Regions from separate parts of the Variovorax sp. 10N432 genome, predicted to be linked through region 1. Evidence: predicted binding sites of a transcription regulator. Region 1 holds the regulator's gene; the other holds the start of a gene.
The links. Region 1 encodes FNR, which switches genes on or off when oxygen is low (the NO sensors DNR and NnrR bind a similar motif). Its sites were predicted from a motif close to TTGATNNNNATCAA; they were not measured.

Region 1 (6,878 bases):
GCCGACCTGCCGCAGCTGGCCGAGCTCGACATCAATCCGCTGTGGGTCGACGAGCACGGCGCGCTGGCGCTCGACGCCCGGCTGCGGGTCGCGGCCGGCCGGGTGGCCGGCGCCGCCAACTTCGCGATCCGGCCCTATCCCACGCAGTGGGTCCGCCAGGCCGAGTGGAACGGCCGTCCGATCACGATCCGGCCGATCCGCCCGGAGGACGAAGGCCAGCACCGGCGCTTCCTGCGAAGGCTCACCCCCGAGGACGTGCGCATGCGGCTCTTCCAGGCGCGCAGCGAACTGCCGCGCAGCGAACTGGCCCGGCTGGCCCAGATCGACTACGACCGCGAAATGGCCTTCATCGCCGAGGCCACGGCGGCGGACGGCCAGCCCGAGACGCTCGGCGTCGCCCGCACCGTCTGCGACCCCGACAACGTCGAAGCAGAGTTCGCGCTGCTTGTGCGCTCCGACCTCAAGGGCGGCGGCCTCGGCCGGATGCTGTTCGAGCAGCTGATCGCGCACGCCCGCAGCCGCGGCACCCGGCGCCTGGTCGGCATGATCCTGCGCGAGAACACCCGCATGCTGAAGCTGTCGCGGGCGCTGGGCTTCGAGCGCGTGCCCAGCCTGGAGGATTCCGCCGACGTGTTGCACGTGGCCCTGAACCTGGAACCGCCGCCGCCCGCCGCCTGAGCGGCACGGGCCCCTCGCTCAGCGGCACCAGGCCTCGACCTGGTGCGCGAGGTCGAGCCAGAGCGCCTGCAGCGCCACCGCCGCGAGCATCGCGCCCGCCAGCCGCGTGCCCCACTGCTGCGACAGGATGCCGGCGCCCGACCGCAGGCGCTGCCACAGCCAGGGCGCCAGCAGCAGCGACAGCGCGCTGCCGGCCGCGAACAGCGCCATGACGGCCGCGCCTTCGAGCACGCCGTTGCCCAGGGCCGCCAGCATCAGCGCCGAGTACAGCAGGCCGCAGGGCAGCGCGACCCAGAGCGCGCCGGCCGCCAGCACGCCGAAGGGGCTGCGGGTCATGGGCTGCAGCCGCGCCGACGCCCAGCGCCCGAAGCGGTGCGCCCAGGCGGGCTGCCGGCCCGAGGCGGCCAGCAGCAGGCCCCACGCCAGCACGAACACATGCAGCAGCAGCCAGGCCGGGCGCAGCGCGCTGACCTGCTGGCCCGCCAGCGCCAGGCCCTGGGCAGCGGCGGCCGCCACCGCCCCGGCGGCCGCATAGCCGGCCACCCGGCCCACGTGGAACAAGGCGCCCGCCGGCAGCGAGCGGCCCGGGGACTGCAGCGCGGCGACGCCGCCCGCCGGTGCCCGCACGATGCGGATCACGCCGGCGCAGGCCGCGCCGCACATCGCGACGCAGTGCGGCCCGCCGGCCAGCCCCATCACGAATGCGGTGGCGAGCAGGGCGGACTGCATGGGGGAGCGTGCGGGCTCATCACACGATGCGCGAGAAGCGCGTGCGGTTGCGGTCAGCCTGCAGGTAGCGGTCGAACACCATGGCGATGGCGCGGACGAAGAACCAGCCCAGCGGCGTGACCTCGAGGTGGCGATCGCCGACCACCACCAGGCCCTGCGCCTCGAGCGGCGCCAGCGCTTCGAGCTCGGCCGCGAAGCAGCGCTCGAAATCGACCAGGTGGGCCGAGCCGATGGTCTCGAAATCGACCCGGCCCTGGCACATGATCGCCATGATCACGGTGCGCCGCAGCACGTCGTCGCGGGTCAGCGCCAGGCCGCGCACCACCGGCAGCCGGCCCTGGTCGAGCAGGTCGTAGTACTCCTCGAGCGTCTTGGCGTTCTGGCTGTAGGTGGCGCCGACCCGGCCGATCGCCGACACGCCCAGCGCCACCAGGTCGCAGTCCGGCTGGGTGCTGTAGCCCTGGAAGTTGCGGTGCAGCCGGCCCTGCCGCTTGGCCACCGCCAGCGCGTCGCCGGGCAGCGCGAAATGGTCCATGCCGATGTAGACGTAGCCGGCCTCGGTGAACGCGGCGATAGAGCGCGACAGCATCTCGACCTTGGCCGCCGCATCGGGCAACGCCTCGGTCGCGATGCGGCGCTGGGCCTTGAAGCGCTCGGGCAGGTGGGCATAGGCATAGAGCGCGATGCGGTCGGGCCGCAGCGCGCAGACCTGGGCCAGCGTGCGGTCGAAGGAGGCCGCGCTCTGGCGCGGCAGCCCGTAGATCAGGTCGACGTTGACCGAATCGAAGCCCAGCCCGCGGGCCGTCGCCATCAGGTCGAACACCTGCCCGGCCGGCTGGATCCGGTGCACCGCCTTCTGCACGTCGGGGTCGAAATCCTGGACGCCGAAGCTCAGCCGGTTGAAGCCCAGCGCGGCCAGGGTCACCAGGCGTTCGCGGTCGACGGTGCGCGGGTCGATCTCGATCGAATGCTCGCCGTCCGGCGACAAGGTGAAGGCCTCGCGCAGCATGCCCATCAGCGTCCGCAGGCCGGCATCGTCGAGAAAGGTCGGCGTGCCGCCGCCGAGATGCAGCTGGCGGACCACGGCGCCGCGGCCGAGCCGCTCGACCTGCAGAGCGATCTCGCGCGCCAGGTAGTCCAGGTACTCGCGCCCCTTGCTCTTGTGGCGGGTCACGATCTTGTTGCAGGCGCAGTAGTAGCAGAGCGATTCGCAGAACGGGATATGCACGTAGAGCGACAGCGCCCGCGCGCTGGCGCCGGTGCTGCCGCGCTGTTCGAGCGTCTGGGCATAGTCCTCGGCCGTGAAGGCGTCGACGAAGCGGTCCGCGGTCGGGTAGGAGGTGTAGCGCGGCCCGGCGCAGTCGAACCGCTGCAGCACGGACGGCGCGGGCACCACGATGGGCGGCGTGAGGGCTGGAGCGGAGACGGGAGGCATCGCGGACGCAGGCATGGGCTTCGGTGTGTCACTATGCCGCCGTCGCGATCCGCAAACCTTGACCTGCATCAAGCATCCGGCCCACCCCCCCACGGACAATCCCCGCATGACCCCGACTGCATCAATGAAGCCCGAAAATATCAAGGTCGCCTGTTCCAACTGCAACCTGCGCGAGCTGTGCATGCCGGTCGGACTGGCGCCCGGGGAGCTGCAGCGCCTCGACGACCTGGTCGCCACGCGGCGCAAGATCAAGCGGCGCGAGACGCTGTTTCGCAATGGTGAGCCCTTCACCTCGCTCTATGCGATCCGCACCGGGGTCTTCAAGACCCGGGTCACCAGCGAGGACGGGCGCGACCAGGTCACGGGCTTCCAGATGGCCGGCGAGATCATCGGCCTCGACGGCATCGTCAACGACCAGCACACCTGCGACGCCGTCGCCCTCGAAGACTCCGAGGTCTGCGTGATGCCCTTCGAGCGCATCGAGGAACTGTCGCGCGAGGTGACGGCGCTGCAGCGCCACGTGCACCAGATCATGAGCCGCGAGATCGTCCGCGAGCATGGCGTGATGCTGCTGCTCGGCAGCATGCGGGCCGAGGAGCGGCTGGCGGCCTTCCTGCTGAACCTGGTGCAGCGGCTGCATGCGCGCGGCTTCTCGCGCTCCGAGCTGGTGCTGCGCATGACGCGCGAGGAAATCGGCAGCTACCTCGGCCTCAAGCTCGAGACCGTGAGCCGGACGATGTCGAAGTTCGCGGCCGACGGCATGGTCGAGGTCGAGCAGCGCAACGTGCGCATCCTCGATCCCGAGGCGCTGCGCCGCATCGTCAATCCGCCGGGCTGTTGAGCTCGGCCGCCGGCCGGGCCAGCAGCAGCGTCAAGGCGCCCGCCGCCGTGGCCAGCAGCCAGAAGGCAAAGAACCCGGCCGTGTAGACCGCCTGGCGAGAGGCGCCCAACGCCTCGCCGCGCCAGTTGAGGTCGCCCGGATCGACCAGTGCGAACACCAGCACCTCGAGCGCGCAGGCCAGCAGGAATGCCGGCCAGAGTATCCACATCCAGCGTTGCGCCTGCATGTTCAGCGCCTCGGCGACGGCACGTCGGCGCTCGGGGTGGCCGCGTGGTTGCGCCCGGCCACCGCCGGCATGAGCTTCTTGTCGGCCAGCGTGCGGTTGATCTCCACGCCCTTGCGGTAGTAGTCCTCGTCGACCACCGGGTCGGGCGTGCGCAGGGCCAGCCACAAGGTGGCGAAACTCGCGATCACCACCAGGCCCGGCCCGCCGATCACCATCCACACCAGCCCGAAGCGCCACCAGGGTGGACAGGGACGCGTCGCTTCGTCATGGCTGCTCTTGTCGGTCATCTTCTGCCTCCTTGGGGCCTGGATTTCATCGCGGGACCAGGAACACGGCCTTCTCGGACACGCTGCCCTGGCCGCCCTCCGCTCGAACGTCGAAATACACCTTGTGGGAACCGGCCGTCGCCGCACCGTAGGGCAGCTGCAGCCGCACCGCCACCCAGCGCGACTGCGCCGGCGCGACCTCGACCACCGGCTCCGAGGACACGTGCAGACCCTCGAGGCCGCTGGCTTCGATCCGGTAGCGCTGCACCTGCTCGGTGGCGTTCATGATCTGCAGGCGGTAGACGTTCTCGAGCTGGCCGCCCTCGACGATGCGGGCCAGCGAGGCGCGGTCGCGCACCACGTCGACCTTCAGCGGCGTGCGCGTCACCAGGCTCGCCAGCAGGCCGATGCACAGCGCGCCGAGCACCGCGGTGTAGACCAGCACCCGCGGCCGCAGAACGCGGCGCAGCACCTGGCGCGGCGTCCAGCGCCCGGCCATGCTGTTCTGCGTGGCGTAGCGGATCAGGCCGCGCGGGGTCGACATCTTGTCCATCACGATGTTGCAGGCATCGACGCACAGGCCGCAGCCGATGCATTCGTACTGCAGCCCCTGGCGGATGTCGATGCCGGTCGGGCAGACCTGGACGCACAGCTTGCAGTCGATGCAATGGCCGAACTCCGATGCGGCAGCGGCCGCCCGACCCTTGGCCGGCACGCCACGCGGTTCGCCGCGTGCCGTGTCGTAGCTCACGATGAGCGTGTCGCGGTCGAACATCGCGCTCTGGAAGCGCGCATAGGGGCACATGTACTTGCACACCTGCTCGCGCATGAAGCCAGCGTTGCCGTAGGTGGCGAAGCCGTAGAACAGCACCCAGAAGACTTCCCAGGAGCCCATCCGGGTCTGCAGGAATTCCATGGCCAGTTCGCGGATCGGCGTGAAGTAGCCGACGAAGGTGAAGCCGGTCCACAGGCCGATCGATATCCAGACCACGTGCTTGAACCACTTCTTGACCAGCTTCTCGGCCGAGAAATCGCCGCTGTCGAGCCGCATGCGCGCGATGCGGCTGCCCTCGATCTTCTCCTCGACCCACATGAAGATCTCGGTGTAGACCGTCTGCGGGCAGGCGTAGCCGCACCACAGGCGCCCCGCCACGGCAGTGAACAGGAACAGCGACAGCGCCGAGACCACCAGCAGCCCGGTCAGGTAGATCAGGTCCTGCGGATAGAGCACCAGCCCGAACAGGAAGAAGCGCCGCGCGCCGAGGTCGAACAGCACCGCCTGGCGCTGGCCCCACTCGAGCCAGGGCAGGCCGTAGAAGACCCCCTGCGTCGCGAACACCAGGGCCCAGCGCCAGCGGGCGAAATAGCCGCTGACGCTGCGCGGATAGATCTTCTTGTGGGCCGCGTAGAGCCCGACGTCCTCCTCGGCCGCCGCGATCGGGATCACGGTGCGCGGCTGCTGTGGCGTCGTCTGCTCGGTCATGGAAACGCTCATGGACAAGACTCGGGCGGCAGCCTCATTGCCCCGCGACGGTGGCCGCCTTGTTGTTCGACAGGCCCCAGACATAGGCGGTCAGCACGTGGATCTGCGCCTCGGTCAGGCGGCCCTGCTGCGCCGGCATCTGGTTGGTCTTGCCGCCGTTGATCATCGCGATGATCGCTTCCTGGCCATAGCCGTGCAGCCAGATCTTGTCGGCCAGGTTCGGCGCGCCCACCGCCGGGTTGCCGACGCCGCCGATGCCGTGGCAGGCCGCGCACGCCGTGAACTTGCTCTTGCCGAGTCCGGCGCGCACCGAATCGTGCGGGCTGTCAGACAGGCTCAGCACGTAGTTGGCGAGGTTCTTGACGTCCTCGGCCGATCCGACCGCCTCGGCCATCGGCGGCATCGTGCCGATGCGGCCGAGCGCGATGGTCTCGTGGATCTTCTCGGGCGTGCCGCCATGCAGCCAGTCGCCATCGGTGAGGTTCGGGAAGCCCTTGCTGCCGCGCGCATCCGAGCCGTGACACTGGGCGCAGTTGTTCAGGAACAGGCGCTCGCCGACGGCCATGGCGCCGCCGTCGGAGGCGAGCTTCTCGACCGGCTGCGCGGTGTAGGCGGCGTACACCGGGGCCAGCTCGGCGTTGGCCTTCTCCACCGCCTTCTCGTACTCGCCCTGGGTGCTCCAGGCCAGGGTGCCGCGGTAGCTGCCCAGCCCTGGGAACACCACCAGGTAGCCGATGCCGAACACGATGGTCAGCACGAACAGGCCCATCCACCAGCGCGGCATCGGGTTGTTCATCTCGCGCAGGTCCTCGTCCCAGACATGGCCGGTGGTGTTGTCGGCGTTCGAAGGGCCGCGGAAGCGGGCCGTCAGCCACAGCAGCAGCGCGCAGGCCAGGATGCCGCCGAGCGCGATCGCGGTGACGAAGTGCGACCAGAAGGCGTTGACGAAGTCGCTCACGACGGGTCCTCCTCGAACGGCAGGCGTGCCGCCTCTTCGAAGGCCTGCGCGTTGCGGCGCGAATACGCCCAGACCAGGATGCCGATGAAGGTCGCGAACGAGACCAGCGTGGCGGCGATTCGCAGGGTGGTGATGTTGTCCATCGCGGTTGTCCTCACTTGAGTGCCAGGCCGAGCGACTGCAGATAGGCGACCACGGCGTCCATCTCGGTCTTGCCCTTGACCGCGGCCGGCCCGGCCGAGATCTGCTCGTCGGTGTAGGG
Region 2 (6,878 bases), on a different contig from region 1:
GAGATGCATCCGTGGAGCGCCGGCGCACGCAGCGGCGACACCGGCTCGGCGGAGCGCAGCGCCCAGAACCAGCGTCTGCCGACCGTGCTCGTCACCACGCCCGAGAGCCTGTCGCTGCTGCTCGCGCGCGCCGATGCGCGCGAGGTGCTCGGCACGCTGCGCATGGTGGTGGTCGACGAATGGCACGAACTGCTCGGCAACAAGCGCGGCGTCCAGGTGCAGCTGGCGCTGGCGCGCCTGCGGCGCTGGAACGACCGGCTCTGCGTGTGGGGCATGTCGGCCACGCTCGGCAATCTCGAAGAGGCGATGCGCACCCTGCTGGGCGACGAGCCGGGCCTGCTGGTGCAGGGCGAGGTGCCGAAGAAGCTGGTCGTCGACTCGCTGCTGCCGGGTCGGGCCGAGGGTTTTCCGTGGGGCGGCCACCTGGGCCTCACGATGCTGCCGCAGGTCATCGAGGAAATCGCCGCCAGCACCACCACGCTGGTCTTCACCAACACCCGCTCGCAGTCCGAGATCTGGTATCAGGCGATGCTCGAGGCGCGGCCCGACTGGGCCGGGCAGATCGCGCTGCATCACGGCTCGCTCGACCGCGCGGTGCGCGAGTGGGTCGAACTGGGCCTGAAGAACGGCGAGCTCAAGGCGGTGGTCTGCACGTCGAGCCTCGACCTGGGCGTCGACTTCCTGCCGGTCGAGCGCGTGCTGCAGATCGGCTCCCCGAAGGGCGTGGCCAGGCTGCTGCAGCGCGCGGGCCGCTCCGGCCACGCGCCGGGCCGGCCATCGCGCGTCACGCTGGTGCCGACCCACAGCATCGAGATGGTCGAGGGCGCGGCGGCGCGCGCCGCGATCGCGGCCGGCCACATCGAATCGCGCCGCTCGCCCGAGCATCCGCTCGATGTGCTGGTGCAGCACATGGTCACGGTGGCGCTCGGCGGCGGCTTCGTGCCCGACGCGCTCTACGACGAGGTGCGCAGCACGGCCGCCTATGCCGCGCTCTCGCGCGAGAGCTGGCAGTGGTGCCTGGACTTCGTCTCGCAGGGTGGCACATCGCTGGCCGCCTACCCGGACTACCGGCGCGCGGTGCCCGATGCCGAGGGCGTCTGGCGCGTGCCCGATGCGCGGCTGGCGCGCCGTCATCGCATGAACATCGGCACCATTGTGAGCGACGCCAGCCTGTCGGTGCAGTACCTGGGCGGCGCGAAGATCGGCAGCGTCGAGGAGGGCTTCGTGGCGCGCATGAAGCCGGGCGACTGCTTCCTCTTCGGCGGCCGCCTGCTCGAACTGGTGCGCATCCACGACATGACCGCCTGGGTGCGGCGCGCCAGCGGCAAGCGCTCCGCGGTGCCGCGCTGGAACGGCGGCCGGATGCCGTTGTCGAGCACGCTGGCCGACGCGGTGGTGCAGCAGCTCGCTCTCGCCGACGAAGGCCGCTACGAGACGCCGGAACTGCAATGCGTGCGTCCGCTGCTCGAGATCCAGCAGCGCTGGTCGGCGCTGCCCACACCCGAGACGCTGCTGGCCGAAGTGCACAAGTCGCGCGAGGGCTGGCACCTGTTCCTGTATCCCTTCGCGGGCCGGCCGGTGCACCTCGGGCTGGCGAACCTCGTCGCCTGGCGCGTCGCGCAGCACCAGCCGCGCACCTTCTCGATCGCGGTCAACGACTACGGCTTCGAGCTGCTCAGTGCCACCGAGGTCGACTGGCCGACGCTGCTGCCGAAGGTGCTGGTGGCCGGGCACGATGCCGAGGCCCAGGATGCGATCGCGCATGACGACGAGCGCACGGCACTGCTGCACGAGGTGCTGGCCTCGCTGAACGCCACCGAGCTTGCGCGCCGCCGTTTTCGCGAGATTGCGCGAGTCTCCGGGTTGATCTTCCAGGGCTATCCGGGCGAGAAGCGCAGCAACAAGCAGTTGCAGGCGTCGTCGTCGCTGTTCTACGAAGTGTTCCGCAAGTACGACCCGGCCAATCGGCTGCTGCAGCAAGCCGAGGCCGAACTGCTGGCGCAGGAGCTCGAGATCGGCCGCCTGCGGGCCAGCCTGGCGCGCATGCGTGCGCAACGGCTGGTGCTGCGCACGCTCGCCAAGCCCACGCCCTTCGCGTTCCCGCTGATGGTCGAGCGATTTCGCGAGAAGCTTTCGAACGAGAGCGTGGCCGACCGCATCGCGCGCATGGTGCAGCAGTTCGAAAGCGCGGCCGCGGGCCATTGAAGCCGCCGCGCCGCTTTCTGGGAAACTCGAACCGTGACCTCGCCGCTCGCTGCCTGCCGGATCGAACTGGCCGGCGAAACCATCGAACTGCTGCCCGAACGCGCACTCTGGTGGCCGGCTGCCGGCGTGCTGTTCGCGGCCGACCTGCACCTGGGCAAGGCGGCCACCTACCGGGCGCTGGGCCAGCCGGTCCCCGGTGGCACCACGCAGGAGAACCTGGCGCGGCTCGACCGCCTGATCGAGCGGCTGGCGCCGCGCGAGATCGTTTTCCTCGGCGATTTCCTGCATGCGGCGCAGGCCCGCACGGCCACGCTGCTGGCGGCGGTGGCGGCCTGGCGCGACCGCCACGCCGCACTGGCCTGCACGCTGGTGCGCGGCAACCACGACAGCCGCGCCGGCGACCCGCCGGCCGCGCTGCGCTTCCAACTGGTCGACGAGCCGCATCGGATCGGCCCCTTCGCGGCCTGCCATCACCCGCAGCGTCATCCGACCCATTTCGTGCTGGCCGGCCATCTTCATCCGGCCTGCAGGCTGCATGGCCGTGGCCGCGACAGCCTGCGCATGCCCTGCTTCGTGCGCGAGGGCGAACAACTGATCCTGCCCGCCTTCGGCGAATTCACCGGCGGCTGGCAGGTGGAGCCGGCGCCCGGGCGACGCTTCTACGCGGTTGGCGGCAATGGCGTCTGGGCGCTTCCCGGCCTGGCCTGAAGGGCGGCGCGGTCAGGACAGGTGCCGCGTCCCCGCCAAGGTGGCGGCCACCACGGCCTCGAGGTGGATGCGCAGCCAGCGGTGGATCGGATCGACCTGGTGGCGCTGGTGCCAGGCCATGTACATCGGCATCGCCGGCGTGTGCAGCGGCACCGGCACCGATGCCAGCCCGCGCAAGGCGCCCTCGATCAGCAGCGAGGGCGCGGTGGCCAGCCACGGCCCGCCGCGCACCAGCGCGCCCAGCCCGGCCATGCCGGGGACGCTGGCCACGATGCGGCGCTCCACATGGCGTTGCGCGAACCAATCGTCGATGTCGAGCCGCCGCAGCGGTTCATAGAGGACGCTCACGTGTTCGGCGGCGAGGTAGTCGGCCTCGGTGGTTGGCGCGGCGCGGCATTCGGCGTCGAAGTAGACGCGGTAGTGGTCCTCGAACAGCCGCTTCTGCATGATGTCCGAGCCCTCGGGCGGACGCGGCGTGATGATCAACTGGCAGGCCTGTTCCCGCAGCATCGCGGGCACCGGCGCGCCCGATGCGATGACCCGCAGCGTGACGCAGGGCGCCTCGGCCCGAAGGCGGCGCAGCAGCGCCGGCACCAGCAGGTCGCGCTGCAGGTCATTGGCGGCCACGGTGAAGCAGGCCGTGAGCCGGGCGGGCTCGAAGCCGGCCGCGGTGCTGAAGGCGCGCAACTCGTCGAGCAGCACGCGGGCGCGCCCGGCCAGCAGTTCGGCCTGCGCGGTCGCCACGATGCCGCGGCCGGACTTGACGAACAGCGGGTCGCCGACGATGGCGCGCAGCTTGTCCAGCAGATGGCTCACCGCCGATTGGGTGACGCCCAGGCGCTGCGCCGCGCGCGTGATAGAGCCTTCCTCGTGCACCGCGAGCAGCAGGCGCAGCAGGTGGCCGTCCAGATCCAAATGATCGAATTCGCTCATGGATGGCATGAGTATGTCGGCCTTTATCGGCGCGTCGATTGCCGGAACACTGCGCAGGCCGGTCTGGAGTGCACGCGATTGATCCAGGTCAAGCATTTGCCCAATCGACCCATCCAGGAGACCTTCATGTGCACCCCCGACATTCCCGGCACGACCCTGTTCGACGGCCGACAGGCCCGCAAGGGCTACGCGCTGAACAAGATGTGCTTTTCCTTCAACCAAGCCGCCAACCGCGAGGCCTTCGTGCGCGACGAGGACGCCTGCTGCGCAGCCTACGGATTGACCGCGCAGCAGCGCGAAGCCATTCGCGCCCGCAATGTGCTGCAGCTGATCGAGGCCGGCGGCAACGCCTACTACCTCGCCAAGTTCGCCGGCATCTTCGGCCTCGACATGCAGGACATCGGCGCCCAGCAGACCGGCCTGACGAAGGCCGAGTTCCAGGCCCGGCTCCTGGCCGCCGCCTGACCCGCCCGGAGACACCCGCCATGGCCAATCTCGTTGGTGCCATCACCACCTCCCACGTGCCGGCGATCGGCCGCGCGATCGCCCGCAACCTGCAGCAGGAGCCCTACTGGCGCCCCTTCTTCGATGCCTTCGCGCCAGTGCACCGCTGGCTGGCCGAGACCCGGCCCGAAGTGCTCGTGGTGTTCTACAACGACCACGGCCTCAACTTCTTCCTCGACAAGATGCCGACCTTCGCGGTCGGTGCCGCACCGGTCTACAGCGGCGCCGACGAAGGCTGGGGCCTGCCGGTCATGGCCTCGTTCGAGGGCGAGCAGACGCTGTCGTGGCAACTGATCGACGCGTTGGTGCAAGACGAGTTCGACATCACGAGCTGCCAGGAGATGCAGGTCGATCACGCCTTCGCGCTGCCGATGGCGCTGCTGTGGCCGGACCAGGCCTGGCCCGTGAAGGTCGTGCCCGTGTGCATCAACACGGTCCAGTTCCCGCTGCCTTCGGCCAGGCGCTGCTACGCGCTGGGCGAGTCGGTCGGCCGCGCCATCCGCGGCTGGGACAGCGACGCCCGGGTCGCCGTGATGGGCACGGGCGGCCTGTCGCACCAGCTGGACGGCCAGCGCGCCGGCTTCATCAACAAGGACTTCGACCTGCGGTTCATGGACAGCCTGGTTGACGACCCGAAATGGGCGACGCAGTTCAGCACCCATGAGCTGGTCGAGAAGGCCGGCACCCAGGGCGTCGAGCTGCTGATGTGGCTGGCCACCCGCGGCGCCCTCGGGTCAAGCGCCCGCTGCCTGCATCGGAACTACCACCTGCCGATCTCCAACACGGCCTCGGGCCTGATGCTTCTGGTGCCCTAAAGCACCACCGGCGCGTCCGGCAGTTCGTTGCGGTCGGCCTGGCCCTCGGCCAGCGGAAAGTGCGCGACCAGCAGCGCCGACACTTCTTCCAGCGCCTGGGTCAGCCCGTCCTCGAAGCGCCCCTCGCGAAAGGCGGCGCCCATGCGCTGCGCCAGGGCCGCCCATTGCGCGTCGTCGACCCGCGCATCGATGCCGCGGTCGGCGACGATCTCGATCGCGTGCTCGGCCAGCAGCAGGTAGATCAATACGCCGTTGTTGTGCTCGGTGTCCCAGACGCGCAGCTTGCCGAACAGCATGATGGCGCGCTCCCGCGCCGGCGCATCCCGCCACAGGTAGGACAGCGGCAGGCCGGCCTCGGCGCAGATGCGGATCTCGCCGGTGTGGCGCTTTTCGCTGGCGGATACGCGGCGCGTCAGGCGATCGAGCAGGTCGGCCGGCAGCGCGCGGCGCAGGTCGGCTTCGTCGGTCCAGCGATGGCGCCAGATGCGGGCGAGGCGTGCGAACAAGGCCATGACTACCAGTCTCCCGAGGCGCCGCCGCCGCCGAAATCGCCACCGCCGCCGGAGCCGAAACCGCCGCCGAAGCCACCGCCGCCACCGCCGCCGCCGCCACGAGAAGATCCGCCACCCCAGCCGCCCAGGCCGCCGGCGCCCAATCCGCCGCCCAGGCCGCCGCCGAAGCCGCCGCCGCGCCGGCCGATCGCGGGCCCGGCGCCGAAGGCGGTCGACAGCAGCGTGAAGAGCAGGGCGCCCAGCGCGGCCAGCACCGCGATCACGAGGCTGGATGTCAGCACCATCACCACCACGCCGGTCAGGCCGCCGAGCGCCAGCGAGCCCGGGATCTTGCCCAGGATGCGGCGCGCGATCGGGCCCCCCACGAGCACCACCGCGAACAGGAAGATGCCCAGGTCCTGCCAGTTGAAGCCGCTGCCGCCGCGCGGGGCCTCGCCGAAGTCGCCGCCGCGGGCGTCGACCTCGGGCAGCGCCTCGCCGTTGACCCGGGCGATCAGCTGGTCGGCCGCGGCATCGAGGCCGCCGGCGAAATCGTTCTGGCGGAAGCGCGGCTTCATCGCCTCGTCGATGATGCGGGCCGCGGCCAGGTCGGGCACCGCGCCCTCGAGCGCCTTGGCGACCTCGATGCGCATCTTGCGGTCGTCCTTGGCGACCACCACCAGGATGCCGTCGCCGACCGCCTTGCGGCCGATTTTCCAGGCGTTTCCGACCCGGTTGGCGTAGCTCGCGATGTCCTCGGGCTGGGTGGTCGGGACCATCAGCATCACGATCTGCGAGCCCTTCTTCTGCTCGAAGGCCTGCAGCTTGGCGTCGAGCGCGCTGCGCTGCGCGGCGCTCAAGGTGCCGGTCTGGTCGATCACGCGGGCGTCGAGCGCGGGCACCGGCAGCAGGCCCTGCGCCCGCGCGCCCAGCAGCGCCGCCGCCACCAGGAGGAGGGCCGTCAGTGCCTGCCGGATGCGGGCCGCCGTCATCGCCTGGCTGCCGCGCCTACTTCTTCGGGGCGCTGAAATCGACCGTCGGCGGCGCCGAGATCTGGGCTTCGTTCTGGACCGTGAAGTTGGGTTTGGGCTGGTAGCCCAGCACCTTGGCCGTCAGGTTGGTCGGGAAGCTGCGGGCCAGCACGTTGTACTCCTGCACCGTCTGGATGAAGCGGTTGCGCGCCACCGTGATGCGGTTCTCGGTGCCCTCCAGCGTCACGCGC

Region 2: AC1DF3_RS21720 (protocatechuate 4,5-dioxygenase subunit alpha) is a predicted target of FNR. The motif match lies at 3,925-3,938, and genes of this name have one in related genera.

The regions. Positions count from the first base shown of each region.
Region 1 is NZ_JBFTHX010000002.1:98,629-105,506, reverse strand. Features, by position in the region: gene AC1DF3_RS02745 (bifunctional acetate--CoA ligase family protein/GNAT family N-acetyltransferase) at 1-678, shown strand, start outside; gene AC1DF3_RS02740 (sulfite exporter TauE/SafE family protein) at 697-1,407, opposite strand; gene hemN (oxygen-independent coproporphyrinogen III oxidase) at 1,427-2,842, opposite strand; gene fnr (fumarate/nitrate reduction transcriptional regulator Fnr) at 2,967-3,683, shown strand; gene AC1DF3_RS02725 (hypothetical protein) at 3,664-3,909, opposite strand; gene AC1DF3_RS02720 (FixH family protein) at 3,912-4,196, opposite strand; gene ccoG (cytochrome c oxidase accessory protein CcoG) at 4,222-5,658, opposite strand; gene ccoP (cytochrome-c oxidase, cbb3-type subunit III) at 5,693-6,616, opposite strand; gene AC1DF3_RS02705 (cbb3-type cytochrome oxidase subunit 3) at 6,613-6,759, opposite strand; gene ccoO (cytochrome-c oxidase, cbb3-type subunit II) at 6,771-6,878, opposite strand, start outside.
Region 2 is NZ_JBFTHX010000019.1:61,397-68,274, reverse strand. Features, by position in the region: gene AC1DF3_RS21735 (ligase-associated DNA damage response DEXH box helicase) at 1-2,205, shown strand, start outside; gene pdeM (ligase-associated DNA damage response endonuclease PdeM) at 2,239-2,913, shown strand; gene AC1DF3_RS21725 (LysR family transcriptional regulator) at 2,926-3,846, opposite strand; gene AC1DF3_RS21720 (protocatechuate 4,5-dioxygenase subunit alpha) at 3,973-4,311, shown strand; gene AC1DF3_RS21715 (class III extradiol dioxygenase family protein) at 4,332-5,165, shown strand; gene AC1DF3_RS21710 (TPM domain-containing protein) at 5,162-5,677, opposite strand; gene AC1DF3_RS21705 (TPM domain-containing protein) at 5,680-6,648, opposite strand; gene AC1DF3_RS21700 (LemA family protein) at 6,665-6,878, opposite strand, start outside.